Regions from separate parts of the Desulfurispirillum indicum S5 genome, predicted to be linked through region 3. Evidence: riboswitches for the same ligand, from Rfam matches in the RefSeq annotation. Region 3 holds a riboswitch; each other region holds the start of a gene.
What was found. Region 3 has a riboswitch for cobalamin ahead of metE (5-methyltetrahydropteroyltriglutamate--homocysteine S-methyltransferase). Riboswitches for the same ligand answer to the same signal wherever they lie in the genome.

Region 1: linked by a shared signal. The riboswitch ahead of SELIN_RS11830 (ribonucleoside triphosphate reductase) and the one ahead of metE (5-methyltetrahydropteroyltriglutamate--homocysteine S-methyltransferase) in region 3 are both predicted to bind cobalamin.
Region 2: linked by a shared signal. The riboswitch ahead of SELIN_RS06350 (hypothetical protein) and the one ahead of metE (5-methyltetrahydropteroyltriglutamate--homocysteine S-methyltransferase) in region 3 are both predicted to bind cobalamin.
Region 4: linked by a shared signal. The riboswitch ahead of cobT (nicotinate-nucleotide--dimethylbenzimidazole phosphoribosyltransferase) and the one ahead of metE (5-methyltetrahydropteroyltriglutamate--homocysteine S-methyltransferase) in region 3 are both predicted to bind cobalamin.

Annotation. Positions count from the first base shown of each region.
Region 1 covers NC_014836.1:2,521,847-2,525,530, reverse strand. Annotated here, with positions in the region: gene SELIN_RS11840 (RNA polymerase sigma factor) at 1-52, opposite strand, end outside; gene SELIN_RS11835 (bacterioferritin) at 314-811, opposite strand; cobalamin riboswitch at 910-1,102, shown strand; gene SELIN_RS11830 (ribonucleoside triphosphate reductase) at 1,283-3,349, shown strand; gene nrdD (anaerobic ribonucleoside-triphosphate reductase) at 3,346-3,519, shown strand; gene SELIN_RS14225 (anaerobic ribonucleoside-triphosphate reductase activating protein) at 3,516-3,684, shown strand, end outside.
Region 2 covers NC_014836.1:1,343,540-1,347,223, forward strand. Annotated here, with positions in the region: gene htpX (protease HtpX) at 1-297, opposite strand, end outside; gene SELIN_RS06345 (hypothetical protein) at 533-1,282, shown strand; cobalamin riboswitch at 1,344-1,521, shown strand; gene SELIN_RS06350 (hypothetical protein) at 1,699-2,151, shown strand; gene cbiM (cobalt transporter CbiM) at 2,138-2,791, shown strand; gene cbiQ (cobalt ECF transporter T component CbiQ) at 2,800-3,549, shown strand; gene SELIN_RS06365 (energy-coupling factor ABC transporter ATP-binding protein) at 3,542-3,684, shown strand, end outside.
Region 3 covers NC_014836.1:2,207,036-2,210,719, forward strand. Annotated here, with positions in the region: gene SELIN_RS10355 (alpha/beta hydrolase) at 99-1,004, opposite strand; cobalamin riboswitch at 1,317-1,490, shown strand; gene metE (5-methyltetrahydropteroyltriglutamate--homocysteine S-methyltransferase) at 1,703-3,684, shown strand, end outside.
Region 4 covers NC_014836.1:1,832,716-1,836,399, reverse strand. Annotated here, with positions in the region: gene SELIN_RS08665 (sirohydrochlorin cobaltochelatase) at 1-369, opposite strand, end outside; gene cobT (nicotinate-nucleotide--dimethylbenzimidazole phosphoribosyltransferase) at 366-1,427, opposite strand; cobalamin riboswitch at 1,679-1,869, opposite strand; gene SELIN_RS14050 (chemotaxis protein CheD) at 1,948-2,436, opposite strand; gene SELIN_RS14045 (PAS domain-containing sensor histidine kinase) at 2,952-3,684, shown strand, end outside.

The DNA.
Region 1 (3,684 bases), 310 kb from region 3:
GGATATCCTTGTGGTGGTTGCGGTAGATGTCGTGGGGATTCTGATCTGACATGGATGCCCTCTTCCAGTCGCTCTTCCGGGTGCGTCGCGTTCACGCTGCTTCACCTTCTGGTGAGTGTGGAGGCACGGGCGATCATGTTAGTTTACGCAAACTTTCTAGCGCTTTTTTCGATCCTCTGTCAAGGGTATTCGGGCATTTCAGCAGGAAAGTGCTGTGGGTGAGGCTGTCGCAGGGGTGAAGGGGTGCCGTGGCCAGCAAAAGAAACAGGGAGCGCCGGCTGACGCTCCCTGGATATACATGTTCTGAGGGGTTTTACTCTGCGGGCTGTCCGGCGCTGCGGCTCTTGCTGCGCTCAATGGACTGCAGGGCCAGGTAGTTTTCGCCAAAACGCTTGAGGTTGTCGATTTCGTTGTCATACTGGTCGTAGTGACGCTCTTCATCCATGACCAGATCCTCGAAGAGTTTCTTGGAGACCGAGTCGGCGTTGGTGCCGCACTCGTTGGCCCAGCGGTTATAGTCCATGGCGCTCTGCTCTTCCATTTTGGCAGCCATTTCCAGCATTTTATTCACGTCCTGTTCTGGAATAACGTTGGAGCCGGCTTTCATTTCCACGTCGCCACCCAGGAAGAGGATGCGCTCGGCCAGACGCTCCACGTGGATCATCTCTTCGATGGCGGTGCGCTTGAAGAGCCCGGCCAGCAGGTCGTAGCCCTGGTCGTCACAGTGAAAGTGGAAATACATATACTGGTGGAGCGCGGCGATTTCTTCAGATACGGCCTTGTTCAGCAGAGCTATACTTTTTTCATGCATGGAATGCCTCCTGATATTCGAGATGGATAAAAAAATACGAGTCCGATGGGCAGATACTACTCCAGAAACCCGTGGCAATCAAGGGAAGCCGGGGGTGGGAAATCTTCCGTTGACATGGTCGCAGAGGCAGGGCACTATATCGATCCGGGATTCAGGGAAGTGCGGTGAAAATCCGTCGCTGCCCCCGCAACTGTAAGCCGGACAAGGCTCCATGCGCCACTGTGACAACACGGGAAGGCGGAGCTGAGGATGATGGCGAGCCAGGATACCTGCCCCGAGAACACACAGCGGAGGGATGTTCCTATGGAAGTTCTGTCTTCACGTTCCCGTCTTTTGTAGCCAGCGCTCTGCGGCCCACGTACCCATTTCTTTCATCACATGCGTACCCCTGCCACTGCCTGCCCGGATATTTGCCGGGATGATGTGCCGTCTTCGCGGACGGACAGTGGCGGAAGCCACGGAGCCTGAACTATGATCACTACTGTCATGAAGCGCGATGGTCGTTTTGTCCCCTTCGACCAGGAGCGCATCGCCACTGCCATCTTCAAGGCCGCCCGTTCGGTGGGCGGCAGCGACCGTAACATTGCCTCGGCCCTCTCCCTGCAGGTGCTGCGCGCCCTGGTGGACCAGTACGGCCAGTACGGTTCCTGCACCGTAGAGCAGGTGCAGGACTGCGTGGAAAAGGTTCTCATCGAGGGTGGCCACGCCAAAACCGCCAAAGCCTATATCATCTACCGCCACCAGCGCGCCGACATGCGGGCCATGACCGAAAGCTTCGAAGGTCTGGAGAGCATCGTGGAATCCTACCTGGGCGGCAGCGACTGGCGGGTCAACGAAAACAGCAACACCACCTATGCGCTGCAGGGGCTCAACAACTACATCTCTTCCACCATCACCGCCCGCTACTGGCTCAATAAGATCTATCCGCGCCAGGTGCAGGAAGCCCACTCCCGTGGCGACTTTCACATTCACGATCTGGGGCTGCTGGCGGTGTACTGCTGCGGCTGGGATCTGAAGGATCTGCTGGTGCGCGGCTTTCGCGGCGTGGCCGACAAGGTGGAGAGCAAGCCGGCCAAACACCTGCGCTCGGCCCTGGGTCAGGTGGTCAACTTCTTCTACACCCTGCAGGGGGAAGCCGCGGGGGCCCAGGCCTTTGCCAATTTCGATACCTGCCTGGCACCCTTTATCGCCTATGACCAGCTGACCTACCCCGAAGTGAAGCAGGCCATGCAGGAGTTCGTCTTCAACCTGAATATCCCCACCCGCGTGGGATTTCAGACGCCCTTCACCAACCTGACCATGGACCTGTACGTCCCCTCCACCCACCGCGACGAGCCGGTCATCATAGGCGGAAAGCCCCAGGAACGCACCTACGGGGAATTTCAGGAAGAGATGTTCATGCTCAACCAGGCCTTCATGGAAGTGATGATGGAAGGCGACGCCAAAGGGCGCGTCTTCACCTTCCCCATTCCCACCTACAACGTCAGCCGCGACTTCGACTGGCAGCACCCCATGGTGGGCAGGCTGATGGAGACTACCGCCAAGTACGGCATCCCCTACTTTGCCAACTTCGTCAACAGCGACATGAGCCCCGACGACGCGCGCAGCATGTGCTGTCGCCTGCGTCTGGACAATCGGGAACTGCACAAGCGCGGTGGCGGACTCTTTGGCGCCAATCCCCTGACCGGCTCCATTGGCGTGGTAACCATCAACCTGCCCCGCATCGCCCACAGCGTGGACAGCGAAACGGCCTTCTTTGAGCGGCTGGCCGAGCTGATGGAGCTGGCCCGCGACAGCCTCAAAATCAAACGCAAGGCCCTGGAGCGCCTGACGGAAAACGGCCTCTACCCCTATTCCCGCTTTTACCTGCAGGATATTCATCAGCGCTTTGGCGAGTACTGGCGAAACCACTTCAACACCATCGGCATCATCGGCATGAACGAAGCGCTGCTGAACTTTATCGGCGTGGATATCACCCATCCCGAAGGGCTGGAATTTTCCCGTCGCGTCATGGAATTCATGCGGGAGCGCCTGGGACAGTTCCAGCTGGAGGAAGACGTGCTCTACAACCTGGAGGCCACCCCCGCCGAAGGCACCTCGTTCCGCCTGGCCCGCAAGGACCGCCAGACCCTTCCCGGCATCATCACCTCCGGTACTGAAGAGCGCCCCTACTACACCAACTCCACCCAGATACCGGTGGAGAAAACCCGCGACCTCTTTGCCGCCCTGGACCATCAGGATCAGCTGCAGCCCCTCTACACCGGGGGGACCGTCTTCCACATCTTCCTGGGCGAAGCCGTGGAGGACGGCACCACCGTGGGCAAACTGCTGGACACCATCACCCGGCGCTACCACCTGCCCTACATCACCATCACACCGACATTTTCCATCTGCCCTGTTCACGGCTACCTCAAGGGCGAGCACACCCACTGCCCCCACTGCGCCCAGGAACAGCGGCAGGAAATTCAGACCCGGATTACCGAACTCAAAGGCCAGGACGGCCTGCACGAAATCAATCTGACAGGAGCACACTCATGAGCCAGCGCGAAGCACAGATTCAGCAACTGGAAGAACAGCTTGCCAGCGTCAAAGGAACCCCCTGCGACATCTACAGCCGTGTCGTGGGCTACCACAGCCCCACCAACCACTGGAACGAAGGCAAAAAAGAGGAATTCGGCAAGCGGGAGACCTTTGCGGTCAACCCATGAGCCACACGCCCACCCTGGTGGCCGATTTCACCCCCGTCAGTCTGCTGGACTTTCCCGGTGAAATCGCCACCACCGTCTTCACCCACGGCTGCAACCTGCGCTGCCGCTACTGCCACAATCCCGCACTCGTCCTGGGACAGCCCGGAAGGAGCCGCCAGGACCAGC
Region 2 (3,684 bases), 860 kb from region 3:
GCCGATGCCGGCTTTCTGGGAAAGCTCACGCACCGTCTGCACAAGCCACTGCTCGCGCTCGTTACGCGGGCGCTCGATGATAACGGTGCCAGTCCCTTTTTTTGCTATCCATTTCGAAAGCAGCAGGGAGACAAAAGAACCGGACATGCCGAAGACAAAACAGAAAATGAGCAGGCTGGTCAGGTTGAGCCCGGTGCCCGAAGCATCCAGGATGGAACCAACGCCCAGCAGGCTCAGGGTAATGCTGGCGACGACAATGACCGCCAGGTTGGTAGCCAGAAAGAGCAGTATACGCATGCAACCCTCCTTGAAGAGTTTCACTGACGCTCAAGACGCCATGTGCGATGAATGTTAAAAAAAAATCCTTGAAAGCGCACAAATATTATCAAAATTCCCCTTGTTGACAAGGAAATTCGTCTTTATCTGGTAACACGAAAATAAATTTCGTAATATTTTTCTTGACTTTTTCGAGCGATAAAGCGTAGTTGTGGCAGGAAATACCGTGTATATGCACGTTGCAGGGAGATTTTCCATGAAGAAAACAATGCGATCTACCGGGCTTTTCCTGGCCAGCACCCTGGCGCTGCTGTCATGCTTCAGCATGGCTTCTGCCGGAACGCTGAAATTCTTTGCCAATGGCGAAGAACTGATAGCCGAGGGGTTTATGAGTCCGAAACTCACCAAGGATGGCTGGCAGCTGAATTTTGACCACGCCTTTGTGGTGCTCCAGAATATCACGGCCTACCAGACTACCCCGCCCTTTGACCCCGAGGTGGCCGATGCCATCACCTACAGCGCCAAGGCTTCCCTGGAAGGGATTCATGTGGTTGACCTGGCCCGCGGCAGCGTGGAAGAGCCACCAGTGCTGGTAGGTGTCGTTGAGAACGTCACGCCTGGTCACTACAATGCCCTTTCCTGGCAGGTTGTCAAGGCGGAGTCGGGCATGCTCAAGGGAGCGTCTATGGTGCTGATTGGCACCGCCCGGAAGGATGGTCGCAGTGTCAGCTTTCAGATAACTTCCGATGACGTTGCCACCTATCGCTGTGGCGAATTTGTGGGTGATGAGCGCAAGGGATTTGTCAGTAAGGACGAAGACGGTGATCTGGAAATGACGTTTCACTTTGATCATATATTCGGCAGAGCCGACAAGGATGCTGACGATGATGTGAATCTCGAAGGTATCGGCTTTGCTGTTTTCGCCGCTGGCGCTGACAGACTGAAGCTTCAGGGTATGCATGTGGGTCATGCCGGCGAAGGACACTGCAGTGTCCAATGGCACTGAGTCACTGCTGAAGAGGTGCAATGGCAGGTATCTTGACAAATGGGTACAGGTACCGTAAACACGTTTAGTTCTCATTTTCGGTGCCCGTATCCGGGTGAAAAGGGAAGAGGGGTGCAAATCCCCCGCGGACCCGCCACTGTAAGCGATGACGATGGATCACAAGCCACTGGCCCGTGCCGGGAAGGCGATCTGGAGGATGATTCGCAAGCCAGGAGACCTGCCGGAAAGTACACACGACCCTTCCCGGGTATGGAAGGCGGGTGCGCAGAGACGTTGGGGTTAACAGCCACGACGCCTTCTGGGTTCTTCCGTATCCGGGGCAGATCCCAGGAGGCTTTTTTATGTCCAGTGCGAGCTCTTGTTGTTCCCCCAGATATTCCGGAATATCACCGATGGTAATCGTTTCGGGCACTACCGTGTCAATGCGGTTTGCCCTGCTGGTTCTCTGTGCTTTTCTGTTGAGCTCGGGTATTGCCCATGCGCATGGTGTGGTTACCCGTACGGAAATCCAGAGGGTGATCTTCGTGGAAGCTATCTATGAGGATGGCACGCCCATGGCTGGCGCCCAGGTGGTGGTCTTTTCGCCTCAGAATCCCCGCACGCCCTGGCTGACCACTGTGGCCGATGAGCAGGGGCATGTGCGCGTTACCCCGGATCAGCAGATTTCAGGTACCTGGAGCATTCAGCTGCGACAGGCGGGCCATGGGGCCATGATCCATGTTGATCTGGGCGATGAGGATATTACCATTACTTCCCGTACAGAAACAGGAAGACTGCGCACCCTTCTCATGTTCGGCCTGGTCGTCTGGGGTGCTGTGGGAACGGCGCTCTATTTCCGCAAAGGAAAGAAGAGTCATGCATATTCCTGACGGCATATTGCCACTGCCGGTAACTGTTGGAGCTTTTGCGCTCACTATTGGCCTGACGGCAGTGGCAGTAGCAAGAATCAACCGCATGGCAGACCCCCGGGAAGGGATTCCCCGCGCGGCACTGTTTACGGCAGCTTTCTTCGTCCTCTCCACTGTGCATATTCCCATCCCTCCCACCAGCGCGCACCTTATGCTCAGTGGCATACTGGGTGTTATGCTGGGCTATTACGCGCTGCCAGCGGTGGTCATCGCCATTTTTCTGCAGGCAATCATGCTGGGTCATGGCGGGCTGACCACCATAGGCATAAATTCCCTGATCATTGGTATTCCTGCACTGGTGGCCAGTGGGGTTTATCGGATGATGCGTCCTGTGGCCATGCGTGGCGGCAACCTCCTGTATCTCGGACTGGCTTTTTTTGTGGGCTCCCTGGGGTCGGTGCTGGCAGTCATCATTTTTGCATCAACCGTACTCCTGTGGATGCCAGTACATATAGACGCTGCCGCTGAACGGGCGGCTCTGCTCGTCCTGGTGCTGGTGCATATTCCTTTAGTCCTCCTGGAGGGTGCCTTCTGTGCCTGGCTGGTGCACTATTTTCAGCGAACCAGCCCTGCGCTGCTCGACGAAAACATGGAGGCATAGCACGATCCATGGGGTGTTTTTGTTTTCTCCACCGTTGGGATCCGCGTTGTCGTTTGCTGGCTGCCCTGGTGCTGGCCTTCAGCTTTTCCTTTGTCAAAGCGCTGCATTTGCTGCCACTGATTCTGGGGGTTGGGTTTGCGTGTTCAGTGCTGGCGGGCCTTGGGCCAATGGCCCTCTTCAACCGTCTGCGTCTGCCATCGTTCATTATTGTGGCCATGGTGATTTTCCTCCCCTTTGCTGGTGGCCAGACGGTGCTGTTGGATCTCGGGATGGTCAGTGTCTCCCGTGAGGGGACGCACGCCGCTCTTTTGATTGCGGCCCGCTTTTATGCCATCATGATGGTGGTGTTCGCGATGATAGGAACCATGACCCTGGAGGTAACAATAAATACCTTGAAGTCCCTGGGGCTGCCGCCGGTGATGGCCGATATGGCCGGGCTTGTGCTGAGGTATTTCCATGTCATTGCCGATGACCATGGACGCATGACCACCGCCATGACCCTGCGCGGTTACTCGATAAAACCATGGTCACTTCTGTCACTGCGCACCATGGCCTGGCTGTGGGGCAGTCTGTTTCTGCGCAGCCATGAGCGTTCCCAGCGGGTCTACCAGGCGATGATCCTGCGTGGCTACCACCTGGGCAGACCGACAGGTCACCCGTTTCCTCCCTGGCGCCACCTGGTGTTGCTGGGGCTGGTGCTTGTGGTCTGCGCGTTTATTATATTTCTTCAATTACAGGCAGGATATTCCCATGGCTGAATCTCATACTCCGGTACTGCGTATTGAAGGGCTGTGCTTCTCCTATCCCGATACGCCCCATGTCATCAGAGCTCTGAATCTGGAAGTTCTGCCTGGAGAAAAAGTCGGTGTGATCGGGCCCAACGGAGCAGGGAA
Region 3 (3,684 bases):
CACGCAGACACGTGCGGGCTATCTCCTCTGCATATTCTGGCAACAGCAGCCATACCGGCTCCCGGATGGGATATCTGGGTTCTGCAGGTTCGCAGAGCCTATGGCAGCTCCTCTGCTGGCACGAGGGCTTCATTCAGAAAATTCACCAGCTGCCGCACCAGTTCCGGTGCCAGCGGCACATCCGGATTTTCATAGGAAATCCGCTGCGCCTGCGGATCGTCTTCAACCAGCTTGAGAATATGATTCATGCCGGGAATCACATGAAGCCGCGCGTCGGGATTCGCCGCCTGAAGCGCCTGAGCCTCAGCGACCGGCACCTGCATGTCGGTCTGCCCATGGAAGATGGCAACGGGAGTACTCAGTTTCTGCAGCTCCTCGGCAGGCTGGTAAGGAAACCAGGAGATCAGGTATGGCTGCACACTCTCACGGAACAGAAGGGCCAGTTCCTGCGGCACAACCGGCACCGTCTCCCCCATTTCGAGGGACCGGATAATCGCCGCCGCTGCACGCTCAAGATCCGTCGGCAAAAGCCCGGATAACTGGTGGCGCAGCAGATCTGCGGCACTTCCTGACGGGCTGGCAAGGGTGACACGGGCGCAGTGTGGCTGCTGCTGAGCTGCCAATATGCCGATCAGGGCTCCCTCGCTGTGACCGATAACCACAACACAGTCAAAACGCGAATCGGCGACAAGCATTTCCATCCAGCTGGCGGCATCCTGAACATAGGTGTCCAGCCGTAGCTGCGACTCATCCAGTGCCGCCTGGTTGCTGGCCCCGATGCCCCGCTTGTCATAACGCACGGAAGCATAGCCCGCACGCGCCAACTCCTCAGCCAGCATCTTCAGACTGTTGTTTCGCCCCGGCAGCCCCACGGTGTTTCCGTCGCGATCCGTGGGACCGGAACCAGCAATAATCAGCGCCACCGCCGCCGTTTTCCCCGCCGCTTCCGGCAACTGCAGGGTACCGCGCAGCGTACCCGTGGCAGTCTGCAGGTGAATATCCACAGCGTGGCTCCCAGCGGACACTTCGGCGTAAACTCCCAGGATCACTGAGAACACCAACAGAAAACGCAACACTTGTACACGGCGACCTGAAAAACTCAGAGAGCCCATGACACCTCCAGGCAAACATGCTTCCTAAGAAAATTCACCATACCTTCCTCCCTCGAGAATGTCCATGCCCGTAGAAGGCAGAACCACCAAAGCGTGACTCCAGGAATGGCACGCCATTCCAATTGCATTTTACCGGTTGACCTGCCATGCCAGAGTGCGGTATCCATAGAGACAGATGAGGGCAGATCCCGTATTACTGGTGAAAACCCTCCCTCCCATTACAGATTCGAGAGCAGGAAACGGAAGACGGTGAAAATCCGTCGCGGACGCGCCGCTGTAACCGGACACATGCTGCATGGTCACTGGATAGTTATCTGGGAAGGCCATGGAGCGAAAAAAGCCGGAAGCCAGAAGACGCCCTGTTCTCAGGCCTGACAGCACCTCGCGCCAGGGTGTAGAGCAGGGGTACACGAATTCTGCTCATGGCTGAACACCGCTGCAGATTCGCGATAACTCTTCCTTACACCCATTTCCTGCCAGCAGGGGATGGGTTTTGCGTTTTCTGCGTGTATGTCCGTCATCGGGAATATGCACGCTGAGCGCTGTCAGTGCCTTTACTTTGGGTACCAATTCCAGAAAAGGAGCTGACTATGCTGACGCACACACTTGGATTTCCCCGTATGGGTTCACGCCGTGAACTGAAAACCATTCTTGAAGCCTACTGGAAGGGAACAGCCACCCTGGAGAGCCTTCAGGCCGATGGCCGCGTTCTGCGCCGTCTGCACTGGCAACTTCAGAGGCGCGCCGGTATTGACCTGGTCCCCGTAGGAGATTTCTCCTTTTACGACCACATGCTCGACATGATCGCCATGGTGGGTGCAGTACCTGAACGCTTCCGCCGGGAAGGTGAACAGGCAGACCTGGACACGCGCTTCTTTATGGCACGTGGAGTGAGGGGCAATGCGAGTGCTCCAGCCATGGAAATGACGAAATGGTTCAATACCAATTATCACTATATTGTGCCGGAGTTCTTTCCAAAGCAGCAGTTCCGGCTCTCCAGCAGTGATCTTTTTGATCACCTTGAAGAGGCGATCCAGGCAGGTTTTCCCGCCAAGCCCGTACTCCCCGGCCCCTTCACATTTCTGGCCCTGGGCAAGGAGACGGTGGAAGGTTTTGACCGCTGGCAGCATCTGGATGCCCTCGTCTCAGTGTACGAGGCTATTCTCACCCGACTTGCCACTTGCTGCCAGTGGATTCAACTGGATGAGCCCATCCTGGCCAGTGATCTCCCCAGGGCGGCCCGTGCTGAATTCACGGCCGTATACAAGCGCCTGCAAAACGCGGCAAACCCGGCGCGGATACTGGTAGCCACCTATTTTGGCGGCCTGGAAGAAAACCTGGAACTGGCTCTGGATCTGCCTGTCACTGGCCTGCATGTCGACCTGGTAAGCGCGCCGGATCAGCTGCCCGCCCTCCTGAGCCAGTGGCCAACATCCAGGTATCTCTCTCTGGGGCTGGTGGACGGCCGCAATGTGTGGCGCACCGATCTTGACCAGGCACGCGAGGTGGCCGAATACGCGTCACAGTGGATTGGCGAAGAGCAGGTCATGCTGGGAACCTCCTGCTCTTTACTCCATGTTCCCGTTGACCTTGAACTGGAGCATGAGCTGGATCCGGAAATTTTCAACTGGCTTGCCTTTGCCCGCCAGAAGTGCGGCGAACTGAATCTGCTGCGCTCCGCCCTTGCCGGCGAACCAGTCGCGGCACCCTTCGAGGAGAATCGCCAGGCGTTGGCGGCACGGGCAGGCAGCAAACGCGTCAGGCGTCAATCCGTACGACACCAGATGGAAGCCCTCACCCCCGAAATCTCTGTGCGTCAGGAGACCTCTGATCAGCGGCGCATCGCCCAGAGTGAACGTTTCAACCTACCCCTGCTGCCGACTACGACCATAGGATCTTTCCCGCAGACACCGGAAATCCGGGCAGTCCGTCATCGCTTCCGCCAGGGGCACATAACCGCGGAAGAGTATCAACAGACGATCAAGGAATACATCTGTCAGGTCATTGACTTCCAGGAAGAGTCCGGCCTTGATGTTTTTGTGCATGGAGAATTCGAACGTACCGACATGGTGGAGTACTTTGCCGAGCACCTGGAGGGTTTCTGTTTTACCCGCCACGGCTGGGTACAGAGCTATGGCAGCCGCTGCGTCAAACCACCGGTTCTCTACGGCGACGTGGAGCGACCGCATCCCATCAGCGTACAATGGACCCAGTATGCTCAATCCCTGACAGGAAAACCGGTCAAAGGTATGCTTACCGGCCCGGTAACCCTGCTGAACTGGAGTTTTGTACGCGACGATCAACCACGCCGCGAGACGTGTCTGCAACTGGCTCTTGCCATGCGCGCTGAAGTGCTTGATCTGGAAGAGGCTGGTATAGGAATCATCCAGGTTGATGAAGCCGCTTTGCGCGAAGGACTTCCCCTGCGACGGGAACAGTGGCGCGACTCTCTTTCCTGGGCTGTTGATGCCTTTCGACTGACCACCTCAGGGGTCCGGAAGCACACGCAGATTCACACCCATATGTGCTACAGCGATTTCAATCACATTGTGGAATGGCTAGCTTTCATGGA
Region 4 (3,684 bases), 370 kb from region 3:
GGCGCCCAGGGCTTCCACGCAGGCCACCAGGTCGCGGTATTCCTCGCCATCGACGATCAGCACGGGCTGCACCACGATGTTGCGGCAGCCTTCATGCTGCAGATCGGCCATGGCGCCCAGCACGTTTTTGACGGCAAAGATCTGCTGGGGAATGTTCGGGTGGTCACGGCGATATGCCGCGTCGGCGGCGCGCTCATGCCACTTGCGGCGGATGAAGTTGGAGGTGAAGGCCAGGCGGACGGGGATGCCGGGATAGCGCTGCTCGATGTCCCGCAGCATGGCCAGGATGGGTTCCAGGGTGGCGGGGTAGGTGGTGCCGAAGGCCGCCAGTACAATGGCGCTTTGGGGAACGGATTCGGGGTGTTTCATGGTCGTATATCCACCAGGTAGTCGCGGTTGATCATGGCTTCATCGAAGGTGGCCATGGTGCTCAGCATACTGAGGGCCGCATCCACAATGCCGAAGGCCAGGGGGCAGCCGGTGCCTTCGCCCAGGCGCATATCCAGGTGCAGCAGGGGTTCCAGCTGCAGTTCCGCCATAATGCGGACGTAGCCGGGCTCCGCCGAGCGGTGGGAGGGGATCAGGTACTCCCGCACCAGCGGATTGAGGCGGCAGGCCACCAGGGCGGCGGCGGCGGAGATAAAGCCGTCGATCACCACGGGGACTTTACTGTGGGCAGCGCCCAGAAAGCAGCCCACCATGCCCGCCACGTCCAGTCCGCCCACTTTGGACAGTACATCCAGGGGGTCGGCGGGGTCCGGCTGGTGCAGGGCCAGGGCGGCGCTGATGACCTGTTTTTTGCGGGCCAGCGCTTCGTCGGTGATGCCGCCCCCTTTGCCCACGGCCTCGTCGGCGCTGGCTCCGGTCAGGGCCATGAAGATGGCGCTGCTGCAGCTGGTGTTGCCGATGCCCATTTCGCCGGTGCCGATCAGGTTATAGCCTTCGTGTGCCAGCTCCTGAACCACCTGGATGCCGGTGAGGACGGCCTGTTCGGCCTCGTGGCGCTCCATGGCCGCTTCTTTGGCGAAGTTGGCGGTGCCGGGGCGCACTTTGCGCGCAATCAGGCCGGGGTGGGATATGTTGGGTTTGATGCCGATATCCACCACGCGCACATCGGCTCCATTGGCGTTGCTGAGCACGCAGATGCCCGTCAGGTTTTTGAGCATGTTGATGGTCTGAATGGCGGTGACTTCCTGGGGAGCGCAGGCGATGCCCTCTTCCACGATGCCGTGGTCAGCGGACATGACGATGGTGCACTTCCTGCGGGGGGCGGGGGTGATGGTGCCACTGATGGCGGCCACCTGGGCGGCGATGGATTCCAGCCTGCCCAGGCTGCCCAGGGGTTTGGCCAGGCTGTCAATGCGGGCCTGGGCGGCAGCGCGGATTTCGGCGCTGGGGGCGGTGATGGTGTCGATGATGGGCTTCATCACGGGTTGCCTCCCGTGGTGTCCGTGACGGTTCGGGCGGCACCAGGGGAATTCGGGGGAAACATCCGCTGCCATGGTAAGACTGACAGCGGGATACAAGCAAAAAAAGCTGGCATGAAAAAGCCTCCTGCGTTGTATCCCGGGCAAGCAGGGGAACACAGGAGGTACACGTTGCGAGCAAAACCCGAAAATGTCCGAACCGGCACCCACCTTCCATACCCGGGAAGGGTTGAGTACACAGGTCTGCCGTGCAGGCCTGTGTGATTCCGGCAGGTCTCCTGACTTGCGATTCATCCTCCCGATCGCCTTCCCAACCTGAGAGGCCAGTGGCAAAGTGATCCGTCGTCGTCGCTCACAGTGGCGGGTCCGTGGGGGAGTTGCACCCCGCTTCCCTTTTCATCTGACACGGGCAGTGCCAGACACCGGAATCTGTTGCTGTTTCTTTTACCGAAAGCGGGCGTTACTGTCAAAGCCATTCAGCGGGGGCGGAAGAAAAGTGTCTGCATCGGCAACTCTCCTGTCACAGGCACTCGGGAAGCGTGGGCAGGCGTTTGAGCAGAACCTCTCCGCTGGCGCAGTTGATGAAGACTTTACGGCCATTGATGCCTCCGGTTTCCTGGTGGCTGATGGGGTAGCCAAGTTCGCGCAGCAGGGTGAGGGTAACTTCCACATTGAGCTCTCCGACGCTTATCCAGGCGTGACGCCTTGGCTGGTTTGCCATACGGCTGCCGCCAAAGACGCTGACGGTGAGTTCGTGGGGTTTGACGCCACGGGAGCGGAAGGCGTCATGGAGAAAGCGCACACAGCCATCGGCGTACTTCAGGGGAGTGGTGGTGCTGGCCTGGCCGATGGAGGGCATCAGGGCATGGGTGATGCCGGTGATCTTCAGGCGTGGGCTGTGCATGATCACGCAGACGCAGGAGCCAAGGATGGTGTAGATGGTCTGAGGATGTTCACCGATAAGGGCCTCGGCTGGCTTGAGGCAGATGGCTTGGCTCAGTTTCCGCATGGTGCTTTCCGGTACTCTTGAGTGTTGGAGGTGTGATGCCATTCGTAAGCGTATCCATGAACTTCCCCGGCCACTTGGTGTGCTCCCGGAATGGCGGGAAAAGGTTCAGCAGGCTGCTGAAAAACCCTCATCTGCGGTGTTGCCCGCCGTCGCGCGTCATTGCAACGTACGGGAAGTACGCTTCATTCCACGCTCCGCGAGCGCCTTGCACCTGAGCATTTTTCAATTGCCTGCGTATTTTTTAAGTATTTCAGCAAGCTGTTGCCATCGTGAGGAGTTCCGGAAATTCTCGCACACCAGGCGGGGAATGGCACGGGGAAAATGAAAAAATGGCTGCATGCCTGAATGGCCTGGAAAACGGTACGCTGAATATATTCTGCATTCCTACTGGAAGCATGGGTAAAGAATGGGTAATTTGCCATGGAATAAGTTGATAAAAAGATATTGCAGAGACTTTCTCGGAACAGGTACAACACAGGTTCGGGCTCACTGAAAATGAAAGTGGTGAGAGGATCATGCGTATACCTTTGATCTGTATCGTGCTCTGCATGTCGTTGTCTGTGGCCTCAGGCGAAGAGCTCTTCACCTATGGTGCTTTCCTCAAGCATGGTTCGGTCATGCTGCTGATTGATGAACAGACGCGCACTATTCTGGATGCCAATCAGGCGGCTGTGGATTTCTACGGTTATGATATTGATACCCTGCGCCGGATGCACATGGGACAGATCAATATTCTGCCCGATGCCTCGGCGCAGCGGGCACTGCAGCTGCATCGTGAGGCACCTACGCAGTATGCGCACTTTCAACACCGCCTGGCTTCGGGGGAAATCCGGCAGGTGGAGGTTTTTACCTGGCTGTTTGAGCGACAGGGCCGAAAGGTTCGGCTTTCGACGGTCAGGGATCTCTCCGCTGGCAGTGACCTGATCTACCTGCTGGATCGAGTCTACACCCAGGATCGCTTTGCCGAGCAGATTGCGGGATTCGGGCACTGGACACTGGATCGAAACTCCATGCGGATTTTCCTCACCGAGGGGGCGGCGGCCATACTGGGCATTGGGGACCAGCAGATCTCCTATGACGAACTTCACGCCATGGTGGTGCCCGAGGATCGCATCACCCTGGACCACTTTCACCAGAACCTGCTGGAATTTGGTATGCGCAGTGAACAGACGCTGCAAATTACCCGGGCTGATGGCAAAAGCGCTTTCGTGCGCATCTTTGCCAGTTATGATCCCTTTACCAACGTGC